2 regions of the Kitasatospora sp. NPDC033851 genome follow, and region 1 is predicted to be linked to the other one. Evidence: predicted binding sites of a transcription regulator. Region 1 holds the regulator's gene; the other holds the start of a gene.
The links. Region 1 encodes HrcA, which represses chaperone genes, less so after heat shock. Its sites were predicted from a motif close to TTNGCACTCNGNNNNNCNGAGTGCNAA; they were not measured.
Positions count from the first base shown of each region.

Region 2: a site for HrcA is predicted at 2,320-2,346, ahead of groL (chaperonin GroEL). Genes of this name have one in related genera too.

Region 1 is NZ_JBVIRL010000008.1:53,079-60,169, forward strand. It holds gene hemW (radical SAM family heme chaperone HemW) at 1-440, shown strand, start outside; gene ACZ51D_RS17395 (Uma2 family endonuclease) at 526-852, shown strand; gene ACZ51D_RS17400 (DUF3097 domain-containing protein) at 859-1,686, opposite strand; gene pspAB (PspA-associated protein PspAB) at 1,718-2,302, opposite strand; gene htpX (zinc metalloprotease HtpX) at 2,379-3,299, opposite strand; gene hrcA (heat-inducible transcriptional repressor HrcA) at 3,623-4,657, shown strand; gene dnaJ (molecular chaperone DnaJ) at 4,735-5,874, shown strand; gene ACZ51D_RS17425 (16S rRNA (uracil(1498)-N(3))-methyltransferase) at 6,000-6,749, shown strand; gene ACZ51D_RS17430 (S41 family peptidase) at 6,892-7,091, shown strand, end outside.
Region 2 is NZ_JBVIRL010000061.1:29-7,119, forward strand. It holds gene ACZ51D_RS42415 (hypothetical protein) at 71-427, opposite strand; gene groL (chaperonin GroEL) at 541-2,163, opposite strand; gene ACZ51D_RS42425 (cold-shock protein) at 2,487-2,690, opposite strand; gene ACZ51D_RS42430 (MoaD/ThiS family protein) at 3,231-3,509, opposite strand; gene thrC (threonine synthase) at 3,551-4,831, opposite strand; SAM riboswitch class I at 4,848-4,983, opposite strand; gene ACZ51D_RS42440 (glucosyl-3-phosphoglycerate synthase) at 5,155-6,135, shown strand; gene ACZ51D_RS42445 (alpha,alpha-trehalose-phosphate synthase (UDP-forming)) at 6,209-7,091, shown strand, end outside.

The sequences.
Region 1 (7,091 bases):
GCGCTGCCGGGTACCGGTGGTACGAGGTCTCCAACTGGGCCACCACCCCCGAGGGCCGCTGCCGCCACAACGAGCTCTACTGGACCGGCGCCGACTGGTGGGGAGCCGGCCCCGGCGCCCACAGCCACATCGGCGGCGTCCGCTGGTGGAACGCCAAACACCCCGCCGCCTACGCCCAGGCCCTCACCGAGGGCCGCACCCCGGGCCTGGGCCGCGAGGTCCTGGCGGAGGAGGACCGCCGCGTCGAGCGCATCCTCCTGGAACTGCGCCTGGTCGAGGGCGTCTCCCTCGATCTGCTGACCGGCACCGGCCGCGAGGCCGCCGCCCGGCACCTCGCCGACGGCCTCCTCGCCCCCGAGCCCTACGCGGCAGGCCGCGCCGTCCTCACCCTCCAGGGCAGGCTCCTGGCGGACGCGGTCGTGCGTGACCTGGTGGACTGACATTCGTTGACGTGGGTGTCAGCCGTCGGAGGGAGCGTGCGATGACCGCCATCGATGATCGGATGACCGGGGTCTTCGCGACCCGGTGGTCTTCGAGCGCGGGGTGGTCGAGGAGTACGGGCGGCTACTGCCGTCGCCTGTCGTCACCCTGGTGGTCGAGGTGGTGCCGAAGACCAGTGCCGACCGTGACTACCGGACCAAGCGGGAGCTCTACGCCAAGGGCACTGTCCCCGCGTATCTGATCGTCGACCCGATCAAGGGGGAGTGCGTGCTGCTGACCGAGCTGGGTCAGGATTCCGGGTCCGGACTCCCGAGGTACATGTCGGAGCGGACCAGCAAGTTCGGCGAGCCCGTCCCCATCGACCAGCTCGGCATCAGCTTGGACACCACGGACTTTCAGAAGTACGTCTGACCGGCCTCAGTCCGGCAGGGTCACGAAGTCGATCAGCTCCTCGACCCGGCCCAGGAGTTCGGGTTCCAGGTCCTTGTAGGTGTCGACCTTGGACAGGATGTGCTTCCAGGCGGCCGGGGTGTCCGTCGGCCAGCCGAGGCGGCGGCAGGTGCCTTCCTTCCAGTCCTCGCCGCGGGGGACGGCGGGCCAGGCGGGGATGCCGACGGCGGCGGGCTTCACGGCCTGCCAGATGTCGATGTAGGGGTGGCCGACGACGAGGACGCGGTCGCCGGTGACCCGGGCGGCGATGCGGTGCTCCTTGGTGCCGGGGAGCAGGTGGTCGACCAGGACGCCGAGGCGGCGGCCGGGGCCGGGGGCGAAGTCGGCGACGATCGCGGGCAGGTCGTCGATGCCCCGCAGGTACTCGACGACGACGCCCTCGATGCGCAGGTCGTCGCCCCAGACCCGCTCGACCAGCTCGGCGTCGTGCCGGCCCTCGACGTAGATCCGCGACTCGCGGGCGACCCGGGCGCGGGCGCCGGGGACGGCGATCGAGCCGGAGGCGGTGCGGCGAGGCGTTCGCGGCGCCGCCGGGCCGGCCGGGCGGACCAGGGTGACGGCCTTGCCCTCCAGCAGGAAGCCGCGCGGGACCAGCGGGAACACCCGGTGCTTGCCGAAGCGGTCCTCCAGGGTGACGGTGAACCCCTCGGCGGTCTTCTCACACCGCACCACCGCCCCGCAGAAGCCGGTCGCCGCCTCCTCGACCACCAGGTCCCGCTCGGCGGGCACCTCCGGGGCGGGGGCCTGCTTCTTCCACGGCGGGGTCAGGTCGGGACCGTACTGGCGGCTGCGCATACGGGTGATCATAGGGATGGCGGACGGGCCGTCAGAGGCCCGGCGCGCCCCAGACCGGGAACCAGCGGCTGAGGTCCTTCTCCAGCCGCAGGTCGTTCCCCAGCATCGCGTTGACCTGCAGCTCCAGCGGGCTGTTGCGCTTCTCCCCGCCGCCGGGCATCGGGGCGAAGGGGTAGAAGGTGCCGCGTTTGTAGAGGTAGACCAGGGCCAGGGACTGCCCCTGCGGATTGCGGAAGCCGACCAGGGAGCAGAGCAGCTGCGGCCCGAAGCCGTTCGCCTCCAGTTCGCTGTTGACCGCGTGCAGGTCGTTCACCAGCTCCGGCAGTTCCTCGGGCTGGTGCCGGGCGAGCAGCCAGGAGTAGCCGTAGTCGTCCTTGGAGGCCTCCACCGGGACGCCGCCGCGCTCGGTGTCGGCGTCCAGCAGCGCCCGTACCTGCTGTTCGACCTGGACGAAGGCCGCGCCTTCGACGGCCGCGAAGCAGACCGAGCCGAGCCCGGTGGGGGTGAACGCGGCGCCGGCCTCCAGGGTGAGTGCGGCGGACGGCACGCCGAACAGCTGGTCCAGGTCGGGCTTGACGGGCTTGGTGCGGCCGAACAGGGCGTCCAGGATTCCCACGGCGGTCCTTTCGTCAGCGGAGGTCGGCGGAGGTCGGCGGAGGGTCTGCAGGGGTCGGCGGAGGGTCGGCGGGGGTTCAGTGGCCGAGCTGCTCGGAGATCTTCGCCAGCTGCTCCAGCCGCTTCTCCAGCGTCGGGTGCGTGGAGAGCAGCTGGGAGGCGGTCTCCCGGGCGTTCAGCGCGGGGGCGAAGTAGAAGGCGTTGTAGGGCTGCGCCTGGCGCAGGTCCTTGCTGGGGATGGCCGCGATCTGCCCGGTGACCTTGGTGAGGGCCGAGGCGAGGGCGCTGGGCCGGCCGGTGAGCTGGGCGGCGGCGCGGTCGGCGGCCAGTTCGCGGTAGCGGGAGAGCAGCCGGGTGAGCAGGAAGCTGATCGCGTAGACGACCATCGAGACCAGCGGGATGATCAGCGCGACGATGGCCGCGTTCTGGTCGTTGTTGTTGCGGCCGCCGCCCATGAATCCGCCGTACACGGCGATGCGGGTCATCGCGCCGGCGAGTACGCCGAGGAAGCCGGCGATGGTCATCACCGCGACGTCCCGGTGGGCGACGTGGGACAGCTCGTGGGCGAGGACGCCTTCCAGTTCCTCGGGCTCCAGGCGTCGCAGCAGGCCGGTGGTGACGCAGACGACCGCGTTCTGCGAGTTGCGGCCGGTGGCGAAGGCGTTGGGCATGTCGTTGTCGGCGACCGCCACGCGGGGTTTGGGCATGTCGGCCAGGGCGCAGAGCCGGTCGATCGTGCCGTGCAGTTGGGGGAACTCCTCCGGGGACACCGGGCGGGCGCCCATGGCCCGTTCGGTGATCTTGTCGCTGAACCAGAACTGGGCCACGAACAGCCCGCCGGAGATCAGGACGATCAGCGGCCAGGCGCCGCGCAGCAGCGCGATCAGCAGGCCGGTGAAACCGACGTACAGCAGCCCGATCACGAACATCGTCGCGACCATGCGGCCGGTCAGGCCGCGGTCGGGTGCGAAACGGGTGTGCTGGCCCGAGCTCGACATCGCTTGCTCCTCCATTCGCCGTCGCCTTCGATGCTGCCACCCGGACGGCCTCGTGGCACCACTCGCGCGCCGGGAACCCGTGACGGGAACCCGTGAACGGTGGCCGCCCCGCGGGCCGTACCTGGAACTGCGGGAAGGATCACGCCGGTCCGGCCGTTCCTGCGGCAGGACCCGGGCCTTACACTGGCAGGTACGGTTCTGGCACTCGTGTGTTCAGAGTGCCAAGGTGCCGAGGCCGGACCTTCCGGGAACGGCCGGCAGCAGCACCCGGGGACACCCAGGGACACAGACGGACAACGAGCGAAGACGGAGGTGCGTGCCCCATGGCCGGTGAGGTCCGCCAGCTGGACGACCGCAAGCTCGCCGTGCTCCGCGCGATCGTGCAGGACTACGTGGGCACCGAGGAGCCCGTCGGGTCCAAGGCCCTGGTGGAGCGGCACAACCTCGGGGTCTCGCCGGCGACCGTCCGCAACGACATGGCGGCGCTGGAGGAGGAGGGGTACATCCACCAGCCGCACACCAGCGCCGGCCGCATCCCGACCGACAAGGGGTACCGCCTCTTCGTCGACAAGCTCGCCGAGGTCAAGCCGATGAGCGCCCCCGAGCGCCGGGCGATCCGGCACTTCCTGGACGGCGCGGTCGACCTGGACGACGTGGTCGCGCGCACCGTGCGGCTGCTCGCCCAGCTGACCCGGCAGGTCGCGGTGGTGCAGTACCCGTCGCTGACGCGGTCCACCGTGCGGCACATCGAGCTGGTGGCGCTGGCCCCGGCGAAGGTGATGCTGGTGCTGATCACCAACACCGGCCGGGTCGAGCAGCGGATGGTCGACTGCCCGGGCACGGTCGGCGAGACGGTCCTGGCGGACCTGCGGGCCGCGCTCAACACCAGAGCCGCCGGCCGCCGCCTCCCGGAGGTCCCGGGGCTGCTGGAGGAACTGCCGGCGATGTTCGAGCAGGCCGACCGGCCGACCGTCAGCACGGTCCTGGCGACCCTGTTCGAGACGCTCGCGGAACAGAACGAGGAGCGGATCATGCTGGCCGGCACGGCCAACCTGACCCGCTTCGGCCACGACTTCCCGCTCACCATCCAGCCGGTGCTGGAGGCCCTGGAGGAGCAGGTCATCCTGCTCCGCCTCCTGGGTGAGACCAACGACGCCGCGATGACGGTCCGGATCGGGCGGGAGAACGCCTACGAAGGGCTGATTTCCACCTCGGTCGTGTCGGTCGGTTACGGTTCGGGCGACGAGAGCGTGGCCAAACTGGGTGTGATCGGCCCGACCCGGATGGACTACCCGGGCACAATGGGGGCGGTGCGCGCGGTGGCGCGGTACGTGGGTCAGATCCTGGCCGAGTCGTAGCAAAGACCGCGCGTCCTGGAGATGACGCGCGGTAACCAGTCGCAGCACTACTACAGGCGGAACAAGCGGAGCATTTGGTGGCCACGGACTACTACGCGGTACTCGGCGTCCGACGGGATGCGGGGCAGGACGAGATCAAGAAGGCGTTCCGGCGCCTGGCACGCGAACTGCACCCGGACGTCAACCCGGACCCGAAGACGCAGGAGCGGTTCAAGGAGATCAACGCCGCCTACGAGGTGCTCTCCGATCCGCAGAAGCGCCAGGTCTACGACCTCGGCGGTGACCCGCTGTCGCCGGGCGGCGGTGGCGCGGGCGGTTTCGGCGCCGGCGCGGCGGGCTTCGGCTTCTCCGACATCATGGACGCCTTCTTCGGCGCCGCGGCCGGCCAGCGTGGCCCGCGCTCGCGCACCCGCCGCGGCCAGGACGCCATGATCCGGCTGGAGATCACCCTGGAGGAGGCCGCTTTCGGCACCACCAAGGAGCTCCAGGTCGACACCGCCGTCACCTGCACCACGTGCAGCGGCGAGGGCGCGGCCCCCGGCACCTCCGCCCAGACGTGCGACATGTGTCGCGGCAAGGGCGAGGTCTCCCAGGTCACCAGGTCCTTCCTGGGCCAGGTCATGACCTCCCGTCCCTGCCCGCAGTGCCAGGGCTTCGGCACCGTCGTGCCGACCCCGTGCCCGGAGTGCGCCGGCGACGGCCGGGTCCGCGCCCGTCGCACCCTGACCGTCAAGATCCCGGCCGGTGTCGACAACGGCACCCGGATCCAGCTGGCCGGCGAGGGCGAGGTCGGCCCCGGCGGCGGCCCGGCCGGCGACCTGTACGTCGAGATCGCCGAGACCACCCACACCATCTTCCAGCGGCGCGGCGACGACCTGCACTGCACCGTCACCATCCCGATGACGGCGGCCTCGCTCGGCACCCGGGTGCCGCTGCAGACCCTGGACGGCCTGGAGGAGGTCGACATCAGGCCCGGCACCCAGTCCGGCCAGTCGATCCCGCTGCACGGCCGGGGCATCACCCACCTGCGCGGGGGCGGCCGGGGCGACCTGATAGTGCATGTCGAGGTGAAGACGCCCAGCAAGCTCGACGCCGAGCAGGAGGACCTGCTGCGCCGCCTCGCGGTGCTGCGCGGTGAGGAGCAGCCGTCCGGCCAGTTCGCGCCGGGCCAGCAGGGCCTGTTCTCCCGGCTGAAGGACGCCTTCAACGGCCGGTAGCCGTCCGCGCAGGGGTGCCGGGGGCCCACCCCGGCACCTCTTTCGCGTGTCCCCCCTCAGGCCGTAGGCCGCACCCGGGCCTCAGGCCTCAGCCCGCAGGCCGCACCCCGGAAAGGTTCCCCCGCATGACCGCACCCGTCTTCGTCGTCGAGACCGAGCGGATCGTCGCCGCCGCGCCCGGCACCGTCGTGCGCCTGGACGGCCCGGAGGGGCGGCACGCGGCCGCGGTGAAGCGGCTGGAGCCGGGCGAGTCGGTGACCCTGGCCGACGGGCAGGGGCTCGGCGTGGACGGGACGGTCGCCGAGGTGCTCGGCAAGGACGCGATCGACGTGGCGGTCGCCGCCGTGCGCCGCGAGCCGGAGCCCGCGCCGCGGATCGTCGTCGTCCAGGCGCTGCCCAAGGGCGACCGCGGCGAGCTGGCCGTGGAGACCATGACCGAGGTCGGCGTGGACGTGGTCATCCCGTGGGCGGCCTCGCGCTGCATCACCCAGTGGAAGGGCGAGCGCGGCGCCAAGGCGCTCGCCAAGTGGCGGGCCACCGCCCGCGAGGCGGGCAAGCAGTCCCGCCGGCTGCGCTTCCCCGAGGTCCGCGACCCGATGACCACCAGGCAGCTGGCGCCCGTCCTCGCGCGGGCCGCGTTCGCCGCCGTGCTGCACGAGGAGGGCGCCGAGCCGCTGGCGCACGCCGCGCTGCCCGAGGCCGGCGACCTCGTGCTGGTGGTCGGCCCGGAGGGCGGGGTGTCCCCGGAGGAGCTGGCCGCGTTCGCCGAGGCGGGCGCGAAGCCGTACCGGCTGGGCCCCTCGGTGCTGCGCACCTCCACCGCCGGGGTGGCCGCCGGCGCGCTGCTGCTGGGACGCACCGGCCGCTGGGCGTAGCCCGGACCGGGCCGTGGCCCGTGCACCGGGGCCGCGGCCCGTACTACGGCCGCGCGGCGCGGTCCAGCGGGCTCACCCGAGGGGCCCGACTCTTGCCGGAAAGCCCGGCGGCTCGTACGCGTACGTGCCTACGCTGGACCGCGTGACGGACTCCCTGAGCACCTCCGCGGGCGCCTATCTGCGCCACCCCCACCTGCACGGCGACCTGATCACCTTCGTCGCCGAGAACGACCTCTGGCTCGCCCCGCTGGACGGCGGCCGGGCCTGGCGGCTGACGGCCGACCACCGGCCGGTCCACGACCCCCGGTTCTCCCCGGACGGGCGGCACATCGCCTTCACCTC
Region 2 (7,091 bases), on a different contig from region 1:
TGGCCACCGCCCCAACCCGCCACCGCCACGATCACCCAGCGAGACACAACTTAAGTCACCGGCATTGGGGCTAGGCCAGCTCCCCCACCGGCGCCACCACCGCGCCCTGCTTGCCGCACACCCAGTGCGGCTCGGGCCCCAGCTCGGGCTCCACGCTCAGCGCGTGCGGGTCGCCGTCGGCCGCGCAGGCGTCGCACAGCGGCCACCGGCCGTACGCCTCCAGCAGCGCGTCCTGGACGTCCTGGGCGACCAGCCCGAGCACGTACTCGGTGCCGTCCGGCCACTGATCCAGCCACCAGCGGCGGTGGGTGACGGCCTGCTCCACCAGCGAGACGACGGCGGCGTCCGCCACGTCCCGTGCGGTGAGGTCGGCCAGGATCAGGGCCCGGGCGTTGTGCAGGGCGGTCTCGATGTCGTCGGAAGCCATCCGTCCATTCTCCGTGGAAACGCGGGAACGCCGAAACGCCGCGTGGGCGGCCCCCCGAAGGGAACCGCCCACGCGGACGAGGAATCAACCGATCCGATCGAAAGCGATCAGGATCAGAAGTCCATGTCACCGCCCGGCATGCCGCCGCCGGCGGCCGCGGCGGCCTTCTCCGGCTTGTCGGCGATGACGGCCTCGGTGGTGAGGAACAGCGCCGCGATGGAGGCGGCGTTCTGCAGCGCGGAGCGGGTGACCTTGGCCGGGTCGATGATGCCCTCGGCGATCAGGTCGACGTAGGTGTTGGTGGCGGCGTTCAGGCCGTGGCCGGCGGGGAGGTTGCGCACCTTCTCCACCACGACACCACCCTCGAGGCCGGCGTTGGTCGCGATCTGCTTGATCGGGGCCTCGAGCGCGACCTTGACGATGTTGGCACCGGTGGCCTCGTCGCCCTCCAGCTCCAGCTTGTCGAAGGCGACACCGGCCTGCAGCAGCGCGACGCCACCACCGGCGACGATGCCCTCCTCGACGGCGGCCTTGGCGTTGCGGACGGCGTCCTCGATGCGGTGCTTGCGCTCCTTGAGCTCCACCTCGGTGGCCGCGCCGGCCTTGATGACGGCCACGCCGCCGGCCAGCTTGGCGAGGCGCTCCTGGAGCTTCTCGCGGTCGTAGTCCGAGTCGCTGTTCTCGATCTCGGCGCGGATCTGGTTCACGCGGCCCGCGACCTGCTCGCTGTCGCCGCCACCGTCGACGATGGTGGTCTCGTCCTTGGTGATGACCACCTTGCGGGCGGTGCCCAGCAGGTCGATGCCGGCGTTCTCCAGCTTGAGGCCGACCTCCTCGGAGATCACGGTGCCACCGGTGAGGATGGCGATGTCGCCGAGCATGGCCTTGCGGCGGTCGCCGAAGCCCGGGGCCTTGACGGCGACGGACTTGAAGGTGCCGCGGATCTTGTTCACGACCAGGGTCGACAGGGCCTCGCCCTCGACGTCCTCGGCGATGATGACGAGCGGCTTGCCGCTCTGCATGACCTTCTCCAGCAGCGGGAGCAGGTCCTTGACCGAGCCGATCTTGGAGTTGGCGATGAGGATGTACGGGTCCTCGAACGTCGCCTCCATGCGCTCCAGGTCGGTGGCGAAGTAGGCGGAGATGTAGCCCTTGTCGAAGCGCATGCCCTCGGTGAGCTCGAGCTCCAGACCGAAGGTGTTGCTCTCCTCGACGGTGATGACGCCTTCCTTGCCGACCTTGTCCATGGCCTCGGCGATGAGCTCGCCGATCTGGGTGTCGGCGGCCGAGATGGAGGCGGTGGAGGCGATCTGCTCCTTGGTCTCCACGTCCTTGGCCTGGGCCAGCAGCTGGTCGGAGACGGCGGCGACGGCCTTCTCGATACCGCGCTTCAGGGCCATCGGGTTGGCGCCGGCGGCGACGTTGCGCAGACCCTCGCGGACGAGCGCCTGGGCGAGCACGGTGGCGGTGGTGGTGCCGTCACCCGCGACGTCGTCCGTCTTCTTGGCGACCTCCTTGACGAGCTCCGCACCGATCTTCTCGTACGGGTCCTCGAGCTCGATCTCCTTGGCGATGGAGACACCGTCGTTGGTGATCGTGGGGGCGCCCCACTTCTTCTCCAGCACGACGTTGCGGCCCTTGGGGCCGAGCGTGACCTTCACGGCGTCGGCGAGCTGGTTCATGCCACGCTCAAGGCCGCGGCGAGCTTCCTCATCAAAGGCGATGATCTTGGCCATCAGAAGTGGTCCTCCGGGACACGGTCGACTGCTCGGACCAAGGGGTGCCCGCGACGGACGGCCCTGGTGTGCGGGGGTCTTTTCCCCTACCGCTCCCGGGGGCCTCACCGACCCGGTCCGCTGTCACTCTCACACTGTGAGTGCTAACGCCAATGATTAGCACTCACGGTGGTCGAGTGCAAGCCCAATCGGCAACCCGCGAGCCGCCGCCGTGGACGCCCGGGGACGCCGACGGGCCCGTGCGACGCGTGTCGCACGGGCCCGTCGAGAAGCGAGTGGTCACCAGCCGTAGGGCCGCGCCGAGCTCCTGGGGTCGGAAGGGGTCAGACCGCGGCGCGGACCATGTCCGCCTGCGGGCCCTTCTGTCCCTGAGAGATCTCGAACTCGACCCGCTGGCCCTCCTCGAGGGTGCGGTAGCCGTCCATCTGGATCGCGCTGTAGTGGACGAAGACGTCCGCACCACCGTCGACCGCGATGAAGCCGTAGCCCTTCTCCGCGTTGAACCACTTGACGGTGCCCTGAGCCATTCCGAACTCCCCTAGTGCTGTGCTGGCCCTTCACGTGCCCGCAGGTCGCGGGCCCGGATTGGTTTGAAGGCCGGCCCGGGGAACCCCCCCTGGGCGCAGCCGTGCACGCCGCAACCCTCCGCACGGGACGCCCAACGGCCTCCGGTGAGCGGGTGATTGCGTCGACCGCCGCTGAATGTATCCGGACCGACGCCCTCTGCAACAGGGTCAGCCGCCGGTAATTCCGCTGAAGCGTCAAGGGACAGCACGGGCTGAATCGGGAAGATCTCGGCATTTAACGCCGGACATAGCGGACGAATTACCCAAATGCCCGCGGCAATTCTGACATCCGCCTGACATGTTTCACGAGCCGGTCTCACCGGCCGGACGCCGCCCCGGCGGAACACCGCGGGTGGCCGCAAGGGAACCCCTGTTCCCAGCCGAGCGACACTCTACTCCGACTCGACTCGAAAATATTCCAGCCGGAATGCAACCGGCCGCCCGCGCATACGGAAAGCGGAATTCCGTACGGGCGGGCGGCCGAATAGCCGGCGTCACGGCTCAGCAGCCGCCGGCCACCGCTGGGATGATCGAGACGCTGGCGCCGTCCTTGATCTCGGTCGCCAGGCCCTCGGCGAAGCGCACGTCGTCGTCGTTCACGTAGACGTTGACGAAACGGCGCAGCTTGCCGGCGTCGTCCAGGATGCGGGCGGAGATGCCCGCGTGGTTCTGCTCCAGGTCGGCGATGACCTCGGCCAGGGTGACGCCCTCGGCGGTCACCTCGGCGGCGCCGCCGGTGTAGGTGCGCAGGATGGTGGGGATGCGGACGTTGGCGCTCATGGCTCTCCTTGCGGGTGGGGCCTCACGGGGGCGGAGGTGGTTCAGGCGGACACGAGGCCGGCGGCGCGGAAGGAGTCCAGCGTCGGGCGGATGACGGCGGTCATCCCGGCGTCGGAGACGGCGTCCAGGGTCTTCAGGCCGTCGCCGGTGTTGATCGCGACGGTCTCCTTGGCCGGATCCAGCCGTCCGGTCTCGACCAGCTTCTTCAGCACGCCGACGGTCACCCCGCCCGCGGTCTCGGCGAAGATTCCCTCGGTCCGCGCCAGCAGCCGGATCGCCGCCACGACCTCGGCGTCCGTGACGTCCTCCACCGCCCCGCCCGTCCGGCGGGCGATGTCCAGCACGTACGGGCCGTCGGCCGGGTTGCCGATCGCCAGCGACTTGGCGATGGTGTCCGGCTTGACCGGCTTGATCACGTCCCGGCCGGCCTTGAAGGCGGCCGACACCGGCGAGCAGCCCTCCGCCTGGGCGCCGAAGATCCGGTACGGCCGGTCCTCGACCAGGCCGAGCTTGATCAGCTCCTGCAGCCCCTTGTCGATCTTCGTCAGCTGCGATCCCGAGGCGATCGGGATCACGATCTGCTCCGGCAGCCGCCAGCCGAGCTGCTCGCAGATCTCGTACGCCAGCGTCTTGGAGCCCTCGCCGTAGTACGGCCGCAGGTTGACGTTGACGAAGCCCCAGCCCTCGCCGGCCGGGTCGCCGATCAGCTCCGAGCAGAAGCGGTTCACGTCGTCGTAGTTGCCCTCGATGCCGACCAGCTCGCCGCCGTACACCCCGGCCATGACGACCTTGCCCTGCTCCAGGTCGTGCGGGATGAACACGCAGGACCGGAACCCGGCCCGGGCGGCCGCCGCGCCCACCGCGCCGGCCAGGTTGCCGGTGGAGGAGCAGGACAGCGTCGTGTAGCCGAACGCCCGCGCGGCCTCGATGGCGCAGGCCACCACGCGGTCCTTGAAGGAGTGGGTCGGGTTCCCGGAGTCGTCCTTGATGTGCAGCTGGGCGGTGAAGCCGAGCTCCCGGCCCAGGTTGTCCGCCTTCACCAGCGGGGTCCAGCCCGGGTTCAGGTTGGGCTTGGAAGCCACGTCGGCCGGCACCGGCAGCAGCGGCGCGTAGCGCCAGACGGAGGCCGGACCGGCCTCGATCCGCTTGCGCAGCTCCTCGGCGCCCTCGCTGCCGAATTCGTAGGCGATCTCCAGCGGGCCGAAGCACTCCAGGCACGCGAAGTCGGGACCGAGCGGGAATCGGGTGCCGCACTCCCGGCAGGACAGCGCGACGGCGGGGCCGAGGTCCACGGAAACAGGTGCGACAGTGTCGATAGCCATGATGGCGAGGCCTCTCTCCTCATCTTCCCCGCGGCGCGGACGCGCCACAGGCCGGAATTGGCACCTGTCCCGCCGGGGCCTGTCGAGAACAGCCGCGCGAGAAGGTTGCCGGGACGTCAACGGGCCGTTCCCTCAGTCCCTCTGGATGAGCTTGTGAAATTGTGGTGGTACTCAGCGGCGACCCCGGCGTGCGAAGGTCCGGCCGCTGTACGAAGACTGTATCCGAAGGCGTCAATCCTGAACGGGACCGTCCGCCACGCGAGATGAGCCGTCCCACCCCACCCGCCGAGGAGACTTCCGTGCCCGCCGAACCGACTCCCGAGCTGCTTCCGCAGGCGGCGTCCTGGCTGCGCCGCCGCTCCTGGAGCGCGGCCGACCGGCCGGTGCGCACCCTCCTCGCGGCCAAGGAACGCACCGGGCGCACGGTCAGCGTCGTCCTCCCCGCCCTGGACGAGGAGGCCACCGTCGGCGACATCGTCCGCACCGTCCGCCGCGAGCTGATGGAACGCCTCCCGCTCGTCGACGAACTCGTCGTGGTCGACTCCGGCTCCTCCGACGCCACCGCCGCCGTCGCCGCCGAGGCCGGCGCCCGGGTCGAGCACCGCGACGCCATCCTGCCCCGGCTGCCCGCCGCCGCCGGCAAGGGCGAGGTGCTCTGGCGCTCGCTGCTGGTCACCCGCGGCGACATCGTCTGCTTCGTGGACGCCGACCTGCGCGAGTTCGATCCGGCCTTCGTCTCCGGCATCGTCGGCCCCCTGCTGACCGACGAGTCCATCCAACTGGTCAAGGCCATGTACGACCGTCCTCTCGAGACGGAATCCGGTGCCGTCGTCCCGGCCGGCGGCGGCCGCGTCACCGAACTCGTCGCCCGCCCCCTGCTCAACCTCCACTGGCCGGAACTCGCCGGTTTCGTCCAGCCCCTCGGCGGCGAGTACGCGGCCCGCCGCTCACTGCTCGAACGACTGCCCTTCCCCACCGGTTACGGCGTCGAACTCGGCCTGCTGGTCGACGCGTTGGAGCTGGTCGGCCTGGACGCCCTGGCCCAGGTGGACGTCGGCGTCCGGCACCACCGCCACCAGGACGGCCAGGCCCTCGGCCGGATGGCCGCCACCATCTACCGCACCGCCCTCGAACGCCTCGACCGCGCCCACCGGCTCAAGGCCTCCGCCGACCTCCTCCTCCCGCAGCTCACCCAGTTCACCCGCGACCCGCAGACCCGCGCCTTCACCGCCCACACCCACCCGGTGACCGCCCTGGAGCGCCCCCCGATGCACACCGTCCCCGAATACGCGATCCGCCACTGACCGAGGGCGGCCCCGGGTGAACTGAGGACGGGCCCCGGGTTTGCCGCGCCTGACCCACGGCAACATGCCAACCATGGGCGATCTCACGACCGAACGTTCGAGTGCGACCGGCACCGCCCCCGTCCTGGTGGCATCCAACCGGGGACCGGTGTCGTTCAGCACCGCCGACGACGGCACGCTGACCCTGCGGCGCGGCGGCGGGGGCCTGGTCTCCGGCCTCTCCGCGATCGACGACCCGAACGCGGTCTGGGTCTGCGCCGCCCTGGGGGAGGCGGACCGCAGAGCCGCCGAGCAAGCCCCCCGCGGCCGCCTCGACCTGGCCGGCCACGACGTCGGCGGGCAGGCCGTCCGGATGCTGGCCATCGACCCCGAGACCTTCGCCCGCGCCTACAACGGCGTCGCCAACTCCACCCTCTGGTTCGTCCACCACCTGCTCTACGCGACCCCCACCGCGCCCTCCTTCGACGCCGCCTTCCGCACCGAATGGGCCGCCTACCGGGCCTACAACGCCGCCTTCGCCGAGGCCCTGGCCGCCGAAGCCGCCCCGAACGCCGCGGTCCTGGTCCAGGACTACCACCTCTCCCTCACCCCGGCCCTGCTCCGCGCAGCCCGCCCCGACCTGCGGATCGGCCACTTCTCGCACACCCCCTGGGCCCCACCCGAGTACTACCGGCTGCTCCCCGACGACGTCGCCCGCGCCGTCCTCACCGGCATCCTGGGCGCCGACCGGGCCGGCTTCCTCACCGAGCGCTGGGCCCGCGCCTTCGCCGCCTGCTGCGCGGACCTCCTCGATGCCACCGTCGACCACGAGGCACTCACCGTCACCCTCGACGGCCGCACCACCCGCCTCGGCGTGCACGCCCTCGGCGCCGACGCCGACTTCCTGCGCGAACGCTCGCACCGCCCCGACGTCGACGAACGCCTCGCCGCCCTGCGCGAAGCCGTCGGCGACCGCC